DNA from 4 places in the Mesorhizobium sp. M0292 genome. Region 1 is predicted to be linked to each of the others. Evidence: predicted binding sites of a transcription regulator. Region 1 holds the regulator's gene; each other region holds the start of a gene.
What was found. The regulator PhoB, encoded in region 1, activates phosphate uptake and scavenging genes when phosphate is short. The targets are predictions, from matches to a motif close to TGTCATNNANCTGTCAT.
Positions count from the first base shown of each region.

Region 2: the regulator PhoB is predicted to act here: its motif matches at 1,869-1,885, upstream of NKI96_RS15395 (bifunctional 2',3'-cyclic-nucleotide 2'-phosphodiesterase/3'-nucleotidase).
Region 3: the regulator PhoB is predicted to act here: its motif matches at 1,747-1,763, upstream of NKI96_RS02155 (PhoX family protein).
Region 4: the regulator PhoB is predicted to act here: its motif matches at 2,530-2,546, upstream of NKI96_RS06995 (esterase-like activity of phytase family protein).

Region 1 covers NZ_JAMYSB010000010.1:403-5,614, forward strand. Annotated here, with positions in the region: gene xylF (D-xylose ABC transporter substrate-binding protein) at 1-788, opposite strand, end outside; gene NKI96_RS16855 (ROK family protein) at 1,056-2,291, shown strand; gene phoB (phosphate regulon transcriptional regulator PhoB) at 2,322-3,011, opposite strand; gene phoU (phosphate signaling complex protein PhoU) at 3,028-3,732, opposite strand; gene pstB (phosphate ABC transporter ATP-binding protein PstB) at 3,775-4,599, opposite strand; gene pstA (phosphate ABC transporter permease PstA) at 4,617-5,212, opposite strand, start outside.
Region 2 covers NZ_JAMYSB010000008.1:198,236-203,447, forward strand. Annotated here, with positions in the region: gene NKI96_RS15395 (bifunctional 2',3'-cyclic-nucleotide 2'-phosphodiesterase/3'-nucleotidase) at 1-1,767, opposite strand, end outside; gene NKI96_RS15400 (NAD(P)/FAD-dependent oxidoreductase) at 1,909-3,174, opposite strand; gene NKI96_RS15405 (5-formyltetrahydrofolate cyclo-ligase) at 3,356-4,021, shown strand; gene NKI96_RS15410 (hypothetical protein) at 4,077-4,349, opposite strand; partial or broken gene NKI96_RS15415 (Lrp/AsnC ligand binding domain-containing protein) at 4,400-4,582, opposite strand; gene NKI96_RS15420 (hypothetical protein) at 4,757-5,170, shown strand; gene NKI96_RS15425 (Lrp/AsnC family transcriptional regulator) at 5,167-5,212, opposite strand, start outside.
Region 3 covers NZ_JAMYSB010000001.1:427,562-432,773, reverse strand. Annotated here, with positions in the region: gene urtA (urea ABC transporter substrate-binding protein) at 1-993, opposite strand, end outside; gene NKI96_RS02160 (hypothetical protein) at 1,306-1,701, shown strand; gene NKI96_RS02155 (PhoX family protein) at 1,819-3,732, shown strand; gene NKI96_RS02150 (GMC family oxidoreductase) at 3,795-5,212, opposite strand, start outside.
Region 4 covers NZ_JAMYSB010000004.1:5,978-11,189, reverse strand. Annotated here, with positions in the region: gene NKI96_RS07000 (L,D-transpeptidase) at 85-879, shown strand; gene NKI96_RS06995 (esterase-like activity of phytase family protein) at 958-2,433, opposite strand; gene NKI96_RS06990 (LacI family DNA-binding transcriptional regulator) at 2,596-3,621, opposite strand; gene NKI96_RS06985 (Gfo/Idh/MocA family protein) at 3,817-4,848, shown strand; gene NKI96_RS06980 (sugar phosphate isomerase/epimerase family protein) at 4,845-5,212, shown strand, end outside.

The DNA of each region.
Region 1 (5,212 bases):
ACCGACACCGTCTGCGTGCCGAGCGCGATGCGGTTCAGAGCGGCATGGTCGCCGTCCTGGCCCGAGACCGGAACCGTTCCGGCAAGGCCCTGCGCCGTCAGCGCGGCGACAACGCCGCCGGCTGTGCCGTCATTGGCCGCAACCACGGCATCGACCTTGTTGTCATTGGCGGTCAGGAACTGTTCCATGTTCTTCTGGGCATTGGCCGGCAGCCAGCCATCGGTATAGGCCTCGCCGACATTCTTGATCTTGCCCGAGTCGATGGCTTCCTTGAGCACTTCCATCGAGCCCGAGAACAGGAAATCGGCATTCGGATCCGAGCCAGAGCCCTTGATAAAGACATAGTTGCCCTCGGGCTTCGCCTTGAACACTTCGCGGGCCTGCATGCGGCCGACTTCTTTGTTGTCGAAGGTCAGGTAGAAGACGTCCTTGTTCTCGATCAGGCGGTCATAGCCGACGACCGGAATGCCTTCGTCCAGCGCCTTCTGCACCGCCGGGCCGATGGCCGACGCGTCCTGCGCCAGGACGATCAGCGCGTTGGCGCCTTGTGAGATCAGGCTTTCGACGTCGGTCAGCTGCTTGCCGGGATTGGACTGCGCGTCGGCGGAAATGTACTTGTCGCCGGCGGCTTCGATCGCCGTCTTCATCGCCGCCTCGTCCGTCTTCCAGCGCTCTTCCTGGAAGTTCGACCAGGAGACGCCGATGACCTTGTCCTTCGCCTGCGCGACCGAGACCAGCGTCAGCGACATGGCGGCGCCCGCCAGCATGGCGGCTGCAAATCTGTTCATGATAAACCCTCCCTGCGCCGCGCGCGGCGCGACAAAACTGGCCCGAGGGCCGGCACACAGAGGCTCCATTTTTTCGAGCCTCGAAAAAATACTGGTTCAATGATAAGGCACTGTCAACATCGATTCTGATGGATTCTGATGGCGTTGCCGAATTTTTTCGAGCTCCGCAATAAACAATGACAGGGCTGCCGGCGTCTGCCAATATTTGGCTGGTGCCGTCGAACGCCTTCACTATCATGAGGCGCGAGGAGGCCGGGAGGAAAACAAATGTCGGTTGGGATCCGCCACGACGATCTGCGCCGTCGCAACCGTGCGATGGTGATTTCGGCCGTGCGCCGGGCCGGCCAGCCGTCGCGGACCGAGATTGCGGCGACCACCGGCCTCAGCCATTCGACGATATCGGCAATCTCGTCTGATCTAATTCAAGAAGGCATCCTGATTGAAGGCAAGCCTGGCGAGACCGGCTCGCTGAAACGCGGCCGGCCGCAGGTCGGCCTTGGCCTCAACCCGGAAGCGGCGGCGGTCATGACCGTGGTGCTGTCGCTGAACTTCCTCTCCGTCACCGTCATCGACTATGCCGGCCAGGTGGTCGCGGAAGAACAGCGCCGGCTCGACACGCTGACCATGCCGCGCGACGAGCTGATCGGCGAATGCGTAGCAATCGTCGGGCGGCGTCTCGCGGACCCGGACCTCGATGTCCAGAGCATCGCCCGCATTGCCATGGGCATCCAGGGCATCACCGATTCGCAGGCGCGGGCCATGCTGTGGTCGCCAATCACGCCACTGACCGACATTGCCTTCGCCGACATGTTGGAAGCGGAATTCGGCATTCCTGCCACCATGGAGAACGACTGCAATATGATGGCGGTGGCCCTGCAATGGCGCCAGCCCGAGCGCTACCGCGACAATTTCATCGCGATCCTCTTGTCGCACGGCATCGGCATGGGGCTGGTGCTGAAAGGCGAACTGTTCACCGGCACCCATTCCTCGGGCGGCGAGTTCGGCCACATGATCCACCGTCCGGGCGGCGCGCTCTGCCGCTGCGGGCGGCGCGGCTGCGTGGAAGCCTATGCCGGAAACTACGCCATCTGGCGCAGCGCCAAAATGATGGGCGAGGATGCCGAGCCGGTCGATATCGGCGACGCTGATATGCGGGCGCTGGCCGCTCGTGCGCGAGAGACGGACGGACCGGAGCGCGAAGCCTATCGCAGGGCCGGTGAGGCGCTCGGCTTCGGCCTCGGCAGCCTGTTTGCGCTGATCGACCCGGCCCCCGTCGCCATGGTCGGCGTCAGCGCCGCCGCGTTCGACCTGATCGAACCGGCATTGCGCGAAGCGATCGCCCAGACCGCCGGCGGCCAGCACTCGAAGTCGATCTCCTTCGACACCGAGCCCAACGAGCTGCCGCTGATCCGCGAAGGCTGTGCCACGCGCGCGCTCGGCTTCGTCGACCAGGAGATTTTTGCGCCGGGTATTCAGCCCAAATCCGGCAAGCATGTCGCGTGAATGGCCGGCAACGGCGCGACGCGCAGGATCCTAGTCTTCCCTGATCGCGTAGCCGGCGCCGCGAATGGTACGGATGACATCCGGCATGCGGCCGTTGTTGACGGCCTTGCGCAGCCGCCCGACATGCACGTCGACGGTTCGCTCGTCTATATAGATCGTCTCGCCCCAGACATTGTCGAGCAGTTGGCTGCGCGAGAACACGCGGCCGGGATGGCGCATCATGAATTCGAGCAGCCGGAACTCGGTCGGTCCGAGCCTGATCTCGCTCTTCTTGCGGTAGACACGGTGCGACTCGCGGTCGAGCACGATGTCGCCGACCTTGAGCACGCTGGACAGCACTTCCGGCTTGGCCCGGCGCAGCAGCGCCTTCACGCGCGCCATGAACTCCGGCGTCGAGAATGGCTTGACCAGATAGTCGTCGGCGCCGGTGGACAGGCCGCGCACGCGATCGCTTTCCTCACCGCGCGCGGTCAGCATGATGATCGGCAGCCGCTCGGTTTCGGGCCGCACTCTAAGCCGCCGGCAGAGCTCGATGCCGGAAACAGCGGGCACCATCCAGTCGAGCACCAGGAGATCGGGCACGTTTTCCTGCAGGCGGATCTCGGCCTCGTCGCCGCGTGTCACCACCTCGACTTGATAGCCTTCGGATTCGAGGTTGTAGCGGAGGAGCACGCCTAGCGGCTCCTCGTCCTCCACGACCATGATGCGTGGCGCGATCATAGGCAGTTCACCCTCATCAGGCCGGCGTGGCCATCGCCGTCTCGTCCTGCTTCGGACGATTGGCGGGCAATTGCTGGCCGGTCAGCACATAATACGCATTTTCGGCGATGTTGGTGACATGATCGCCGATGCGCTCAAGATTCTTGGCGCAGAACAAGAGATGCGTGCAGGCGGTGATGTTGCGAGGGTCTTCCATCATGTAGGTCAAGAGCTCACGAAACACGGACGTGTATTTGACGTCGATGCGCTCGTCGTCATTCCTGAGTTTTGCAAGCGCTGCCGCATCGGTGGCGGCATATTCCTCGACGACGCCTTGCACCTGGATCAGCACCAGTTGCGCCATGGCATCGATGGAGTGCGAGAGGTCGCGCGGCGTGACGCTCAAGCCCACGGTGCCGACGCGTTTGGCGATGTTCTTGGCGAGATCGCCGATGCGCTCGAGGTCGCCGGCCATGCGGATCGAGCCGACCACGGCGCGCAGATCGTTGGCCATCGGCTGGCGCTTGGCGATCAGCGTGATGGCGCGGTCGTCCAGTTCGCGCTGGCGCGCATCCATGATGGCGTCGTCGGAAACGACACGCTGTGCCAGCGCATTGTCCGAATTGAGCAGCGCCCTGGTCGAGCCGCTGACCATCGAGCCGGCCAGATCGCCCATGTCGCGGATCAGCTTGCTGATCTGCCCGAGCTCTTCATCGAAGGAGGCGACGGTATGTTCACCCATGATCTTGGTCCTCGTGCCTGAAAATTCACCCCGCCGGACGGCTCAGCCGAAGCGGCCGGTAATGTAGTCTTGGGTGCGCTTGTCGTCGGGGTTGGTGAACATCTTGTCGGTGGCGCCCTCCTCGACGAGATAGCCGAGATGGAACATCGCTGTACGCTGCGACACGCGCGCCGCCTGCTGCATCGAGTGGGTGACGATGACGATCGTGTAGTTCTGGCGCAGTTCGTCGATCAGCTCCTCGACACGGGCGGTGGCGATCGGATCGAGCGCCGAGCAGGGCTCGTCCATCAGGATCACCTCCGGCGACACGGCGATGGCGCGCGCGATGCACAGGCGCTGCTGCTGGCCGCCGGACAGGCCGGTGCCGGGCTCCTGCAGGCGGTCCTTGACCTCGTTCCAGATCGCAGCCTTCTTAAGGCTCTGCTCGACGATCTGGTCCATGTCGGACTTGCGCTTGGCCAGCCCATGGATGCGCGGGCCGTAGGCGACGTTCTCGTAGATCGACTTCGGGAACGGGTTGGGTTTCTGGAACACCATGCCGACGCGGGCGCGCAGTTCGACGACATCGATGTTCTTGTCGTAGATGTCGTCTTCATCGAGCGTGATCTTGCCGGTCACCCGCGCCGAATCGATGGTGTCGTTCATGCGGTTGAGGCAGCGCAGGAAGGTCGACTTGCCGCAGCCGGACGGGCCGATCAGCGCCGTCACCTGGTTCTGTCGGACGTCGAGATTGACGTCGAACAACGCCTGCTTCTCGCCGTAGAAGACGCCGACCTTGTCGCCGCGCATCTTGATGACTTCGTTCGACTTGGCGTTCATTTTGTCGCCCACTGCATTCTCAAGGGACTGTTCGGTCATGATGTTCATACCAAATTGCCTTTTTTCTACCAGCGCCGCTCGAACCGGCGCCGGAGCACGATCGCGGTGATGTTCATGGCCATGAGGAAGACGAGCAGGATGATGATGGCGCCGGACATGCGCTCGACAAAAGCGCGCTCAGCCTCGTTTGCCCACATATAGATCTGCACCGGCAGCGCGGTCGCCGGATCGAAAGGCGTCGCCGGATAATCGGCGACGAAAGCGACCATGCCGATCAAGAGCAGCGGTGCTGTCTCGCCGAGCGCACGCGCCAGGCCGATGATGGTGCCGGTAAGGATGCCTGGGGCGGCAAGCGGCAGGATGTGGTGGAACACCATCTGCATCTTGGAGGCGCCGAGGCCGAGTGCCGCCGAGCGGATCGACGGCGGCACCGCGGCGAGGGCGGCGCGCGTGGCGATGATTATGGTCGGCAATGTCATCAAGGTCAGCACCAGGCCGCCGACGAAGGAAGCCGAGCGCGGCATGCCGAGGAAGTTGATGAACACGGCAAGGCCAAGCAGACCGAAGACGATCGACGGCACCGCCGCGAGATTGTTGATGTTGACTTCGATCAGGTCCGTAAAGCGGTTCTTCTTGGCGAATTCCTCGAGATAGATCGAGG
Region 2 (5,212 bases), on a different contig from region 1:
GGTGTCCGGCGCCTCGTAGATGATCTTCGAGGCATTGATGTCGGGGAAATTGCCGCCACCGCCGGCGCGGTAATTGTTGGTGGCGACGACGAATTTCGCTGCCGGATCAATAGGCTTGCCGTCGAAGCTGAGGCCGACGATGCGGTTCGAGCCGGCATTGGCGACGCCACCCTTGGCATCGTATTTCGGCAGCTGCGACAGGTCTATTCCGTAGCTGACGCCATCGATCACATCGAAATTGTAGGACGGGAATTCGGTGTCGATGAGCGCCTGGTCGGCCTTGCCCGGCTCGATCTTCCTGAAAATGCCGGCCGACATTTCCAGCCATTCCTTCACTTGCGCGCCGGTGATTTCGACGGCGCGCACCGTGTTCGGATAGAGATAGAGGTCGGCGACGTTCTTGATGGCGATGTCGCCCACCGGCACGTCGGTATAGTAGTCGGCGCCGTTGCGCCCGCCGGCCTTGAAGGGTGCTGCCGCCGACAGCAGCGGCACATCCTTCCACTGCGTGCTCTTCAATATGTCCTTGAGGTACCAGCTCTGCGCCTGGTTGACGATCTGCACCGACGGATCGTCGGCGACCAGCGCGAAATAGGAATAGAGCGGCGCCGAGGTCTTGCCGACCGGTCGGCGGACATAGGCAAGTGTCGCCTCATGGTCCGCCTTCAGCGCATCGACGACGCGCTGGTCGTCCGCCACCGTCGGCTTGTTTGCCTTGTCGACGCGCTGGTAGATCGGCCTTGCCTCCGATGTGGCCGAGGCTACGCGCCATTTCGATCCGTCCCGTTCCAGAAGCAGATCGATCAGTCCCATATGCGAGCCCCAGAAACCGCCCATCACGGCGGGCTTGCCCTGCAGCGTGCCTTTCTCGGTGTCGACGCCTTCGAGCGCCTGAAAATCCTTCTTGCCGGGGAAGACGAGATGCTGATGGCCGGTGAACACCGCATCGATGCCTTCGACGCCGGCGACGAAGAAGGAGGCGTTCTCCATGCCGTCGCCCTGCTTGATATCGATGCCGGAATGCGAGAGCGCGATGACGATGTCGGCGCCCTCCTCCTTGATCTGCGGCACCCATGCCCTGGCCGCCTCGACGATGTCGCGCGTCCTGACATTGCCTTCCAGGTTCTTCAGGTCCCAGACCATGATCTGCGGCGGCACAAAGCCGATGATGCCGATCTTGATCGGCTGCTCGGCGCCCGACCCGTCCTTGATCTTCTTGTCGAGGATGACATAGGGCTTGAGGTAGAGCTTGTCGTCGCGCGGTTTGGCGGCAAGCTCGGTGCCGCGGATCAGATTGGCGCAGACGAAGGGGAAATTGGCTCCGGCCAGCACCTTGTCGAGGAACGACAGGCCGTAATTGAACTCGTGATTGCCGAGCGTCGAGCATTCATAGCCCAGCAGGTTCATGCCCTTCATGATCGGATGCAGATCGCCTTCCTTGAGGCCCTTCTCATAGGCGATGTAATCGCCCATCGGATTGCCCTGCAAAAGATCGCCATTGTCGATCAGCATCGCATTGGTGGCTTCCTTGCGCACCGCCGCGATCAGTGAGGCCGTCCGTGACAGGCCCATCGTGTCGTTGGCTTTGTCGGCGTAGTAGTCGTAAGGCAGCACATTCACATGGATGTCGGTGGTCTCCATGATCCTCAGATGCGCCTGATTGGCCTGCGCGCGGGCGGAAAACGGATGGAGCATGATCAGCGCCCCGCTGGCGGCCGTACCGGCAAGAAAACTACGGCGGGAGACGGGGTAATTGAGATGCGGCATTGGTTTTCCCTCCCAGCGACGTGACAAGATCCCAGCCCCGGGCGGAAGCTTCGCGCCGAAAACCGGCCATGTCCATCGGGAAGTCAGTCGATCAGCAAAAGGTGACGGCTGGATGAATATCCTTGGCCGCGGTTGAGAACCTCAGCCCTTGTCATCGTCGCCCTGGGTGATCAGCCGCGCGCTGCGCTGGCCGGTGAAATAGATCCATAGCCAGCTAAGCGACACCGAGAGCCGGTTGCGGAAACCGATCAGGAAGTAGATATGCGCCACGCCCCACAGCCACCAGGCAAGCCATCCCGTGAGCTTGATCGAGCCGAAATCGATCGCGGCTGCCCACTTGCCGATCGTCGCCAGGTCGCCGGCATGTTTGTAGCGGAAAGGCCGCGGCGCGCCATCGCCGGCCAGCCGCGCCCTGATCGTCGCGGCGACATGCTTGCCCTCCTGCTTGGCCGAGGGCGCCACGCCGGGCACCGGTTTGCCGTCCGGCCGCAAGACATGCGCGGTGTCGCCGATGACGAAGATTTCAGGACTGTTCGGCACGGTCAGATCGGGCTCGACCATTACCCTGCCCGCCCGGTCCACCGGCGCGCCCAGCCACTCTCCCGCGGGTGAAGCCGCCACGCCGGCGGCCCACAGGATGGTTCGCGCCGGCAGATGCGTATCGCCAAAGACGACGCCTTCGGCATCGAGGCGCGTGACGGCGCGGCCAAGCTCGACCGTGACGCCCCGTCGCTCCAGCGCCTTGCGCGCATAGTCGGACAGCTTTGGCGCGAAATTGGCTAGGATCCTGTCTCCGGCCTCGACCAGCACCACACGCGCCTCACGCGTGTCGATGTTGCGGAATTCGCCGCGCAGCGTTTCATGCGCGAGTTCGACAATGGTGCCGGCAAGCTCCACGCCGGTCGGGCCGCCGCCGACGATGACCAGTGTCAGCAGTGCCTGGCGCTTGGCCGGATCGGTCTCGCGCTCGGCCTGCTCGAAGGCGAGCAGGATGCGCCGCCGAATGGTGGTTGCGTCTTCAAGCGTCTTCAGCCCGGGCGCGAAAGGCTCCCATTCGTCGTGGCCGAAATAAGCATGACGCGCGCCGGTGGCGAGCACCAGCGTGTCGTAGGGAACAGAACTGCCGTCCTCAAGCAGCACGCGTTTGCCTGGACGGTCGACGCCGGTGACGTTGCCGAGCAGGGTCGTCACGTCCTCGCGCTTGCGCAGCAGATGACGGATCGGCCAGGCAACTTCCGAGGTCGCCAGCGAGGTGGTCGCCACCTGGTAAAGCAGCGGCTGGAAAAGGTGATGGTTGCGCTTGTCGATCATGGTGATGCGCACGGGTGCGCCGGCCAGCGCCCGGGTGAGTTCGAGACCGCCGAACCCTGCGCCGACGACAACGACATGATGGCTGGTTTCACTCATCGCATTCACCCCTGTTTGTCTCTCTTTATCTAGTGATTTTTGTGCACCGCAACAATGTCGCGGCGCGCTAGACTGCCGCGCGTAAGGCTGCCCAGGACTCGTCGCCGGATGTCGCGAATGCCTATGTCGGCAAGCCTGGACGGGTATAGCCTTGCAGGGGCTGGAACCACGGGAGTGAAGCATGGCCAACGACGATGACAAAGATCGCAAAGGGCGGGCGCAATATTCTTCGCCGCCTTGCTTCATGCACGAACTCGATCCGGAATTTCGCGCGCCATTGACCGACTGGACCGATGTGCGCCGTTGGCGCAAGGCCGAGCGCGAGCGTCTGATCGCGGCACGGTTGGCGGTTTCCGCCGATGCGCGGGTGGCGATGTCGCGGGCTATCGCCGAAGGGCTCGACGCGACCATCGGCGACATTGCCGGCCGCATGGTCAGCCTCTATTGGCCGTTTCGCGGCGAGCCGGACCTGCGGCCGTGGATGGCGTCGATCAACGAACGCGGCGGCCGCACGGCGCTGCCCATCGTGATCGAGAAGGGCCAGCCGCTGATCTTCCGCGCTTATGTGCCTGGCGACCGGCTGGAAAAAGGCGTCTGGAACATCCCTATCCCCGCCGAAGGCGACCCGGTGCTGCCCGACATCGTCATCTCGCCGATCGTCGGCATCGACCCGCGAAACTACCGCCTGGGCTATGGCGGCGGCTTCTTCGACCGCACGCTGGCTGCCATGCCGTTCAAGCCATTGGTCATCGGCGTCGGCTACGAACTGCAGCGCATCCCCACCATCTACCCGCAGCCGCACGACATCCCGATGGACCAACTGGTGACCGAGGTATTAAAAGCCTAGCGTGATGAGATTCAGAGACCCTCCGTGTGATCGCACATATTCATAAATATCACGCTTAGAAAAGATCGCCGTTGGTGTCATTCCCAGGCAACTGAGGAATATCCGCCTTACCGGCATCTTTATACTCGGCCAACAAACGAATGCGGCGATACACACTGAACAGAATTTTCAGAAAGACAAGCGGATCTCCGGTGCGCGCGTGTAGCGCACCTGCAGACGGAAGCTCAATCAATCGGGCCATGTCATTGGCACTGTCGGCGATTATCTTCACCTCTTCAGCGGCTTTTCTAGTATCCACTTTATTTGTTTTAAGCACAATTCCGTGCACTCCGCTACTCAGCTCCTAAGCCTCTCCGCTTCTTCTCCATCGCCGCGCGATCAACAATCGCGCAAGGCAAAGGACGAACTGATCTTCATCACGTGCGGCATAACAGACAGCCACTTCTTGTGGATGCGTTGATAGCCCACGAGGTGCTTCGCCGCGATGCGCAGGATGTAGTCGTATTCACCCGACATCAGGTGGCAGGACAGCACATTTGGGCAGCACTTTATCGCCGCATCGAGGCCGGTTGACCGCCGTGTAGCAACACAAATGTTACGTGACAAAAATCCGACGTGGTCGATAAATACTCTTTAAGGGAACCATGCTGCAGCGAACCGCTTCGACATGCGCTTCGGGCGGATCCAACAGTGTCGAGCCGCTCTTGAATTGGCTGCTTCGCAACGGGTGGCGAGATGATCGGACGAACCATAGCAATTACCCTCGCAATTGCGTTTTCCCTTTCGCCTTTGCATGCGCAACCACGGCATCGTTTGCCGAGCGGCTACAAATGGGGCCGCTGCCTGCTTGTTGTTGGCGGTCAGACCCGCATATCCGGAAGGTGCTCTTATCAAATCGAGCAGGGCGGCGATTTCAATATCCAGGGACCGAAGCAAGTTTTTGCAGGGATCGACTATCCTGATCCGCATAGTGGCGCTGGTGAAATGTCTAAAGATTACTGGGCGGATGTCTACAAGGACGGTGATGTCTGGGCGGGCTATGCAAACTCCGACATTCGCGCCACCCACGGTGATGAACGCTGGGAAGAACTTCGCCGCGAAGGCGCATGCTATATCGGGAAGGACGTCCGAGTATGTTTGTGGCGTTAAGCCAGTTCCGGCTTCATTCCCATGGCGGTCCGATCGACGATC
Region 3 (5,212 bases), on a different contig from region 1:
CACCCACATGTTGAAGCCGATATAGTGAGCTTCCATCGGGTCGTTGGTGGTGCGCTTGTCATTCTTGATGAACTTGTGCCAGTCGGCGATGAACTTCTTGTTTTCGGGTGTGTCGACGCTCTCGAAATAGTTCCAGGCAGCGAGATGGCCGACCAGCGGCGCGGTATCGAGACCGGCCAGTTCTTCTTCGCCGACCGAGAAGGCCATGACCGGGATGTCCTCGGCCTTGACGCCCTGGTTGCCGAGTTCCTTGTAGAACGGAACGTTGGCGTCGCCATTGACGGTCGAGACGACGGCGGTCTTCTTGCCGGCCGAGCCGAATTTCTTGATTGCGGAGACTTCGGTCTGCCAGTCGGAGAAGCCGAACGGCGTGTAGTTGACCATGATGTCTTCGGCGGCGACGCCCTTGGCCTTCAGATAGGCCTCGAGGATTTTGTTGGTGGTGCGGGGATAGACGTAGTCGGTGCCTTCCAGCACCCAGCGCTTCACCGAGCCACCGTCCTCGCTCATGAGATAATCGACGGCAGGAATCGCCTGCTGGTTTGGGGCGGCGCCGGTGTAGAACACGTTGCGCTCGCTTTCCTCGCCCTCATACTGGACGGGGTAGAACAGGATGTTGTCCAGTTCCGAGAACACCGGCAGCACCGACTTGCGCGACACCGAGGTCCAGCAGCCGAACACGGCGGCGACCTTGTCCTTGGAGATCAGCTCGCGCGCCTTCTCGGCGAAGAGCGGCCAATTGGATGCCGGATCGACGACGACCGCCTCAAGCTTCTTGCCGAGCAGGCCGCCCTTGGCGTTCTGCTCTTCGATGAGCATCAGCATGGCGTCTTTCAGCGTCGTCTCCGAAATCGCCATGGTCCCCGATAGCGAATGCAGAATGCCGACCTTGATCGTGTCTTCGGCGGCCTTGGCCGGAGACGACATCGACAGGCCGGCGGCGACCACGCCGGCCGAAAACATTTTTGTTATTGTGGAGAAATTACCCCTCATACCGAAGACTCCCAGCTGTTTGATTGCACCGCGATAATGCAATGCAACTGCCGTGCCAAACGCAAAGGCGCCGCTCGCAAGAATGGAATAGCCGAGCGTTATCAGCCGGTTGGTATATTAGCCTGGAGCAAAACAATGGCAGCCAGTGAAAATTGATTGAGCCAAATTTGCGCAGCGCACACGGCTTTTGCCTAATTTTTGCCCAATTGAGACAAATGCCTAGTTTTTGATCTCCGGCCGTGGGTTCCGGGCGAACAATGTTGCGGCACCGCGCAAAAATAGGGCAAGCTCGCCCTTCAAAAGAGAGACGTCATGACATCTCGCATCTCACGCATTTCCGGCATCCTGCTGCTGATGGCAACGAGCGGCGCCGCGCGCGCCGATTTCAGCGAGGGCAAACTTCCTGACGGCACCTATCATTGCGAGGTCTATTTGCTCGGCGCCTTCCTCAACCTCGGCGACATCACTATCAAGGGCAATGTCTATACCGGCCCGGTGACGTTCGGAACGGCGCTGCAAGGCTACAACTATCAGATGAACGCCAATGGCGAGATCACCTGGCTCGGGCCGCTGGGCGGCTATACCACCGGTGGCAACTCCGTCTCCATGACACAGGCAACACTGGACGGCGAGACCGCCCCGTCATTCGACATCATTCTGAAGCAGCCCGACGGCGCCTTCACCGCCTCGACCTGCACCAAGGGCTGAGCGATGCGTAGTGCCGCGCCCAGTTGCGGCAAAACCTTCCTCTTATGTCATGTGAATGTTGCCTAAGCAGACTAGGGCAACGGTGCGCCGTAACATCCACCCTGAGAGGCAGACACCATGGCCAATGCACCGTCTTCATCCTCCCCCGTCATCCGCGAAATCATCGCCGAGCGCGTCTCGCGCCGGTCTCTTTTGAAAGGCAGCCTCGCCTCCGGCGCGCTGATTGCCGGCGGCAGCTTTGTCGGCTCCTTGTTTGCCGGCGAAACGCATGCCGCCACAGCGCAGTCGACGCTCGGCTTTCCCGAGCTGAAACGGGTCTACGGCAAGACCCATGCCGCCGCCGAAGGCTATGAGACGACCATCGTCGCGCGCTGGGGCGACCCGCTTGCAGCCGGCCTCGCCGAATTCGACGGCAACAAGGTCGCGGCGGAGGAACAGGAAAAGCGCTTCGGCTACAATTGCGACTACATCGCCTTCATGCCGCTGCCCAAGGGCACGGTGAATTCCGATCATGGCCTGCTCTGCGTCAACAACGAATACATCTCGCCCAATGTGATGTTTCCGGGGATGACCGAGGGCGATGCCGGCAAGACGATGACCAGGGAACAGGTCGATCTCGGCATGGCCGCGATGGGCCATTCGATCGTCGAGGTGCAATTGAAGGACGGCAAGTGGGCAAGCGTGGCGGACAGCCCGCTCAACCGCCGCATCACCGCCAACACCGAAATGACCGTTTCCGGACCGGTTGCCGGCCATGCGCTGATGAAAACTTCGGCCGACCCGACTGGCACGAAAGTGCTCGGCACCAGCTATAATTGCAGCGGCGGTTTCACCCCCTGGGGTACGGTGCTGACCTGCGAGGAAGGCGTGTCCGACATTTTCGGCGGCGACCCGAAAAAGGCGCCGACTGCCGACCTGCTCGACCGTTACGGCTTCGACGGCTCCGACATCTATGGCCGCGGCCGCTTCCATGACCGCTTCAACCTCGACAAGGAACCGAACGAGGCCAACCGCTTCGACTGGGTGGTCGAGATCGACCCTTACGATCCTCAGTCCAGGCCGGTGAAGCGCACGGCACTTGGCCGCATGTCGCATGAGGCCTCGACCGTGGTCCTCAACAAGGACGGCCGCGTTGTCGTCTATATGGGTGACGACGACTATTTCGAATATATGTACCGCTTCGTCTCGGCCAAGGCCTATGACAAGGCCAATCCGGCCTCCGGCGCCGATCTGCTCGACGATGGCGTGCTGTCGGTCGCCCGCTTCGATGCCGATGGCTCGATGACGTGGCTGCCGTTGGTGCACGGCCAGGGCAAGCTTACCGTCGAGAACGGTTTTGCCGACCAGGCCGAGGTGCTGTTGAAGACGCGGTTTGCGGCAGATGCGCTCGGCGCCACGCCGATGGACCGGCCCGAGGACATCGAGACCAATCCGGTGACCGGCCGCGTCTATGCGGTGATGACCAAGAACAAGAAGCGCGACCAGTCAAAGGTCAATCCGGCCAACACGCGGCCGGAAAATCTCTGGGGCCATATTGTCGAACTGATCCCGCCCGGCCGCCGCGGCGCGGACGCCGACCACACGGCCGAAAACTATGCCTGGGACCTGTTCGTGCTCTGCGGCAATCCCAGGGATGCCAAGGTCGGCGCCACCTTCCATCCGGATACGTCGGACAATGGCTGGTTCGTCTGCCCCGACAACATCACCTTCGATCCGGCCGGGCGGCTGTGGGTGGCGACGGACGGCGCCAATGATTTCGACCTGCCGGACGGCGTCTATGGCGTCGACACCGAAGGTGCGGCGCGCGGCCTGCCGAAGCTGCTGTTCACCTGCCCGCACGGCGCCGAAGCGACCGGCCCGTGCTTCACGCCGGACGGCTCGACTTTGTTCCTGTCGGTGCAGCACCCTGCGGAAGATGCAGAGACGCTCGACAAGGCGCAGACGCTGTGGCCCGACTTCAGGGATGGCCAATTGCCGCGGCCGTCCGTCGTCGCCATCCGCCGCAAGGACGGACAGCCGGTCGGCGCATAGTGTCCTAGGGAAAAGGGCGGAACGCGCCATGCGCGTTCCGCGTAGCGATCCGGGAGGACGGCTCAGATCGTCTTGGCCGACATTTGCGAAGCGATGTATTCGGCCTGGCGGATAGCCAGCGACACGATCGTCAGCGTCGGATTTTCAGCCGCACCGGTGGTGAACTGGCTGCCGTCCGACACGAACAGGTTTTTGATGTCGTGCGCCTGGCCGTGCTTGTTGACGACGCCGTCTTCCGCCTTTTCACTCATCCGGTTGGTGCCGAGATTGTGGGTTGAGGGATAGGGCGGCGTCGGGAAGGAGCGCGTCGCGCCGACCGCATCATAAAGCGCTGTGGCCTGCTTGTAGGCATGGTTGCGCATCGCCGTGTCGTTGGGATGATCATCGAAATGCACGTCGGCGATCGGCATGCCGTGCGCGTCCTTCTCGTCCTTGTGCAGCGTGACGCGGTTTTCCGCGCGCGGCATGTCCTCGCCGACGATCCACAGGCCAGCCATGTGATCATAGTGGTCGAGCGCGGTGGTGAAGGAACGGCCCCAGCCGCCGGGATTGAGGAAGGCGGCCATGAAGGGCAAGCCGAGCGACAGCGTCTCGAATTCATAGCCGCCGACAAAGCCGCGTGAGGGATCGTGCCGCGCCTCGTCGCGGATAATGCCGGCCATGGTGGTGCCGCGATACATATGCACCGGTTGGTCGAAGATGGCGTAGACCGAACCGGTGGTGTGGCGCATGTAGTTCTTGCCGACCTGCCCCGACGAATTGGCAAGCCCTTGCGGAAACTTCGCTGACTCGGAGTTTAGCAGCAGGCGCGGGCTTTCGATCGAGTTGCCGGCGACGGCGACAATGCGGGCCTTCTGTTCCTGCAGCTTGCCGTCCTTGTCGGCATAGACGACGCCGGTCACCTTGCCTGAGGCGTCGTGGTTGATCTTGATCGCCATGGCATTCGGCCGGACTTCGAGATGGCCGGAGGCCTCGCCCTTGGGGATCTCGGTATAGAGCGTCGACCATTTGGCGCCCCATTTGCAGCCCTGGAAGCAGAAGCCGGTCTGTTGGCAGGAGTTCCGGTCATCACGCTCGACCGAATTGATTGCCATGTTGCCGGTATGACATTCCTTGTAGCCGAGCTTGTCGGCGCCGGCCTTGAGCACCTTGAAATTGTTGTTGCCGGGCAGCCGCGGCCAGCCATTGGTGCCGGTGACGCCCATCTTGGCTTCCGCCTTGGCGTAGTACGGCTCCATCTCGGCCAATGTGACCGGCCAGTCCAGCAGGTTGGCGCCTTCCAGCTTGCCGTAGGTCGAGAGCGTCTTGAACTCATGCTCCTGGAAGCGCAGCGAGGCGCCGGCCCAGTGCGTGGTCGAGCCGCCGACCGATTTGACTATCCAGGCCGGCAAATTGGGGAAATCCTTCGACACCCGCCAGTCGCCGGACGTCGTGCGCTTGTCCGTCCAGGCGAGTTGGCTGAAGGAACCCCACTCATCAT
Region 4 (5,212 bases), on a different contig from region 1:
AACGCGGCTGAGGCGATCAGGTTCTCAAAGCTTGCGTAATGGGCTATGGGTCATCGCCGCGAGGGGCCGCAAACCGGGGGGATCATGTCCGACAATCCATTATTTTCCGAGCGCCTGAATAGGCGCGCGTTTCTGGGAGCATCCGCTTTGGGTGCCGCTGCCATGGCACTTTCGGCCTGCACAACCACTGATGTGGCAGTACCGCCGACGCCGGCGCCGGCACCCGCACCCGAGCCCGCTTTCGGCGATGCCGCCACCATGTATTCGGCGCGCGTCGATGAGGGCTTTTCATTGCCGGCAATCCCCGTGGCCAAGCTCGATCCGAAGTTCGTGCGCCAGATCGTGGACGATCCGACCGGCGAAAAACCCGGCACGATCGTCGTCGATACATCCGAGCATTTTCTCTATCTGGTGCGCGACGGCGGCAAGGCAATGCGCTATGGCGTCAGCCTCGGCAAGGCCGGGTTTGGCTGGACCGGCAGCGCCGTGATCCAGGCGCGCAAGAAATGGCCGGTGTGGACGCCGCCGCCGGAAATGATCCAGCGCCGGCCGGAACTGGCGAAATATAAGGACGGCATGCCGCCGGGACCGCAGAGCCCGCTCGGCGCGCGTGCGCTCTATCTGTTCCGCGACGGCAAGGACACGATGTACCGGCTGCACGGCACGCCGGAATGGGATTCCATCGGCAAGAACGCGTCGTCGGGCTGCGTGCGCTTCATGAACCAGGACATCATCGACCTCTACAGCCGGGTCAACGGCGTAGCCCAGGTCTATGTGCGCCCGAACCTGTCGGCCGCGGGCAAGATCATGGCTGTGTCGAGCCGGACCGCCGAGCCGATCGATGCCGGCGTGCCAAGGGATGCGGAGATTTTGAAATAGGTGCCTTCACGGCATCGCTGATCGCCGACAGACGGTTAGAGGCGGACGCGCCGGGCGCGTCCGCCTTTCCGTATACGGCTACTTGTTGGCGAGGCCCGGAAGCGTGACCTGATAGACCAGGAACATGGTGTCGACATCGGCGCCGTCGTCGGCCTTGTAGGGCGCGCCGACCTGAAAACCGTCTTGGGTGAGAAAGTCGTTATCGTTGCCGACGAACAGGAAATAGTCGTCGGGCAGCGCCGGATCGAGCAGGCTGACCACAGACATTGCTTCCCACTTCTCCGAGAGATTGTTCTTGTCGTTCGGCTTGCCGTCATGCAGGCCGAAACGGCCGAGTTCCTTGTTGTCGTTGATGTCGATGAACGGCGTCAGCTTGGCCGGCGTCACCGAGGGGTCGAGCACGCCCTTGGGCGCCAGCGGCTTGTCGGCGGCATCGAAGGCGCCGCCGGCAATGTCGGTGGCGCCAGAGACGTCGACGACGAAAATCTGGCGCAGCAGCGAAGTATCGCCCTTCACCCCCTGGCCGTTTCCGCTGTCGCGCGCCAGCATCAGGAAGGTCTTGTCGGACAGCGCCACGATCTCGCTCTGCGCGGCGACCTTGGTCTTGTCCTTGGCGTCCTTGAACACCGGCAGCGGCACGGCATATTCATGCACCAGCTTGAGATGGGCCGGGTCGGAGGCGTCGTAGACCAGCGCGCGGGTGTTCTGGCGCGTCGCGGGCGAATCGCCGCCATCCTGGCGGGGCGCCGACTGCAGCACAGTGATCAGCGACTTGCCGTCCGGCGTCAGCGCCATGCCTTCGAGGCCTTGATTGTTCTGGCGGCCGGTTTCGGGATCCTTCGGATCGGGTTCGGCTGCACCGGGGCCCGGATTGTCGGAGGCGAAGTTCGGCGCGCCCTTGCGCATCGGCACCAAAGCGGCGGGCGGCTGCGTTGCCGACAACAGATGGCCGTCGGCCGAGAAGCGGTAGATGTTGGGGCCGTATTCGTCAGAGATGAACATGGTGCCGTCGGGCAGCCGCGCGATCGCCTCATTGTCGAGCGCCAGCTTGCCATTGGCCTCGGGCAGGATCGGCAGGTCGCCATTGGCCGCGCGCACGCCGTTGAGCGGATCGAGGCCGGTGGCGTCAGCGCCCTTGTCGTCGGTGAGGAGCAGGGAATCGGCAAGCGTCGCCTTGACGCCTGTCTGTTCCTGGCCGGAGGTGGGCGTGGCGCCTAGTGCTACCGGCGTGAACTCGATGCGAATAGTGTTGAGGCGCGGCCGGTAATCGGTGGTGCCGACGACATTGTAGCCACGGTCCGGCAGCAACCAGAGCGAGCCCTTGTAGCCGTCCGCGCCACGGGTCCAGCTTGCGGCGTCGATGGACATGCCGGAGCCGGAGCCGAAGGTCTCGCCGAACTTGTCCTTCTGATCGGCCGGGATGCGGCCGACGCCGACCAGGCCCTTGTTGACGAAGCCACCAACGGTGGCTGTGCTGTCGGCAAGGGCAGGGGTCAGGGCGGTAAACAGCGCCAGCGCGGCGCCGAGCGAGACGGTTCGGTGCGAGATTTTCATGGAGATCCTCTTTGTGACAAGCCTTGAGCGGCGCAAAGGGGCCACCGCATCGCATCGACGATGTCGCCCTCTCGCAAAGCGGTCTAGGACGCGAACATGATACTTGCGTGACAGAGCGGGCCTCTCCCTTCTCCCCTTGTGGGAGAAGGGAAGGACGCACTATCAATCGCTGTCGCGCGCGATCAGCTCCAGGGGCCAGACTTCGCGGATGATGCGCGGGCCTTCCGGGCCGGCAAAGGCCGGAAGCGATGCCAGCAGCATTTCGGCCAGCCGCCGGCCCATGGGCTCCAGCGACGGACGGAAGGCGGTCAGCGCCGGCGAGAAATAACGGCAGAGCGGCGTGTCGACGATGACGATCACCGCGATGTCGTGGCCGGGCCTGATGCCCATCTCGGCCAGTGCCTTGCAGCCGCCGAGCGCCATTGCGTCATTGTTGAAGATGATGGCTGTGGGCCGGTCCTTGGAGAGCATCACGCGCGGCGTCACCTGGTAGCCGCCTGCCTCGTTGATGAAGCCGTCGGCGATCAGGCCGGGGTCGACTTCGATGCCATGCCGCTCCAGCCCCTTGCGGTAGCCGTCGAGGAACAGGTAGCCGAAGTTGAGATCAAGCGAAGGGCGGATGGCGGCAATGCGGCGGTGGCCGCGCGCGACCAGCCGGTCGACGGCTTCATCACCCGCCCTCTCGAAATCTATATCGAGCGAAGGATAGGTGTCGTCGCCGGATTGACTTCGGCCAAGCGTGGCGAAGGGAAAGCCGGCCTTGCTGAGATAGTCGATCCGATCGTCTTCCCGCCGTGTATTGGCCAACACGACCGCGTCGGCCCGGCGCGTCTCAACCACGCGGCGCAGCCTCTCCTGCTGATATTGGCCGGGCTCGCCCATGACGACCATCAGATCCAGGTCATCCTCGGCCAGTCGGCCCTGCAGACCGATCAGGAACGGGATGAAGAAGGGTTCGCCATATTGCTGGTCGCCCGGATGCGGCTGCAGCATGAAGGCGATCGAATGGGTGGTGCCTTGCCGCAGACTGCGGCCGGACTGGTTGGGCGAATAGTTCAATTGCTTGGCGGCGGCGAGCACGCGCTGGCGGGTGTCGGCATTGACGTCGGCGCGGCCGTTCAGCGCCCGCGACACGGTGCCGATCGAAATGTTCAGGTGACGCGCAAGGTCATGGATGCTGGACGCCAAGGACTTCTCTCCCCCGACCCTTGGCTAGCACCGGCTGCCGCTCAGGCCAAGGCTTCGGGATGATTTTCGCGGGCAGCCGATTGACATTCTAGGCCATCGGGTGTGTTCTCGTAAACGTTTACGGAGAAACGTTTACGGTGATGCCGGAAATGCCGTGACATTCGGTCTGGAGGGACCGGACGGGAGGAATGCCGGATGATGAATGCCGTCCTCGTCGGCTGTGGTGCGATGAGCAAGGCCTGGCTCGATGCCGCGAGGCAGATCGACGGGCTGGCCATTGTCGGCCTTGTCGATCTCGACGCCGAACGGGCGAAGGCGAGGGCGCACGAATACGGGCTCGACGGCGCGGTAATCGGCACCAGCCTCGACGCGGTGCTCGACCAGACCAAGCCCGACGCGGTGTTCGATGTCGTGGTTCCTGCCGCCCGCCGCGACGTCGCCTTTTCCGCCTTTGCCCATAATTGCCATCTGCTCACCGAAAAGCCGCTCGCCGACACCCCGGAAAATGCCCGCGCCATTGTCGACGCGGCGCGCCAGGTAGGGCGCGTTCATGCCGTGGTGCAGAACCGCCGCTACGTCGCCAATGTCCGGCGCATCAGGCGCTTTCTCGACTCCGGCGCCATCGGCAAGCCAACCAGCATCCATGCCGACTTCTTCGTCGCGCCGCATTTCGGCGGCTTCCGCGAGGAGATGGCGCATGTGCTTTTGCTCGACATGGCGATCCATACTTTCGACGCCGCCCGCTACATGGTCGGCGGCGATCCCGCCGGCGTCTTTTGCCAGGAATGGGAGCCGGCGAATTCCTGGTACCGGCAGGGATCGTCGGCCAGCGCTATCTTCGATCTCGGCGGCGGCAAGGTGTTCACCTATGCAGGCTCTTGGTGCGCGGCGGGCTTCCGCACCAGCTGGGAGAGCACGTGGCGCATCGTCGCCGAGCACGGCAGCCTGGTCTGGGACGGCGAGGACGGACTGAAGGCCGAGGTTGTGTTGTCGGTCCGCGACGGCCTGTTCGACCTGACCCAGCCCATCACAGTACCGCCGCTCGATTCCGCCGACCGCGTCGGCGGTCATCTCGGCATCATCAAGGATTTCATCCACGCCATCGAGACCGGCAGCGAGCCGGAAACCCGTGGCAGCGACAACATCAAAAGCCTGGCCATGGTTTTTGGCGCCATCGAAAGCGCCGAGACCGGACGGCGCGTCGCAATCACACAGGAAGCATCATGATGCCAAACCCGCTTCTCGACATCCGCATCGGCACCATGGTGCGGGCCAATCTCGAAGACCCGGCCGCCTACATCAAAGAGATTCTGCCGCTCGGCTTCGAGAGCATCCAGCCCTTCTTCTGGCAGACGCTGGGCGGCAAGGATTTGGCGCGGCTCGCCGGTGAGATTGGCGAGGCGATCGGCGATGCCGATGTCGCCGTGTCGTCGATCGGCGTGTTCGGCAATCCGCTGGAGGATGGCGAGGTCGATCGCGGCGTGCTCGCGGCCTGGGAAACCGTCATCGACAACGCGCATCTGTTCGGCGCCTCGACGGTCAGCGGCTTCACCGGCCGCCTTCGCGGCAAGAAGCTGACCGACAGCCTGCC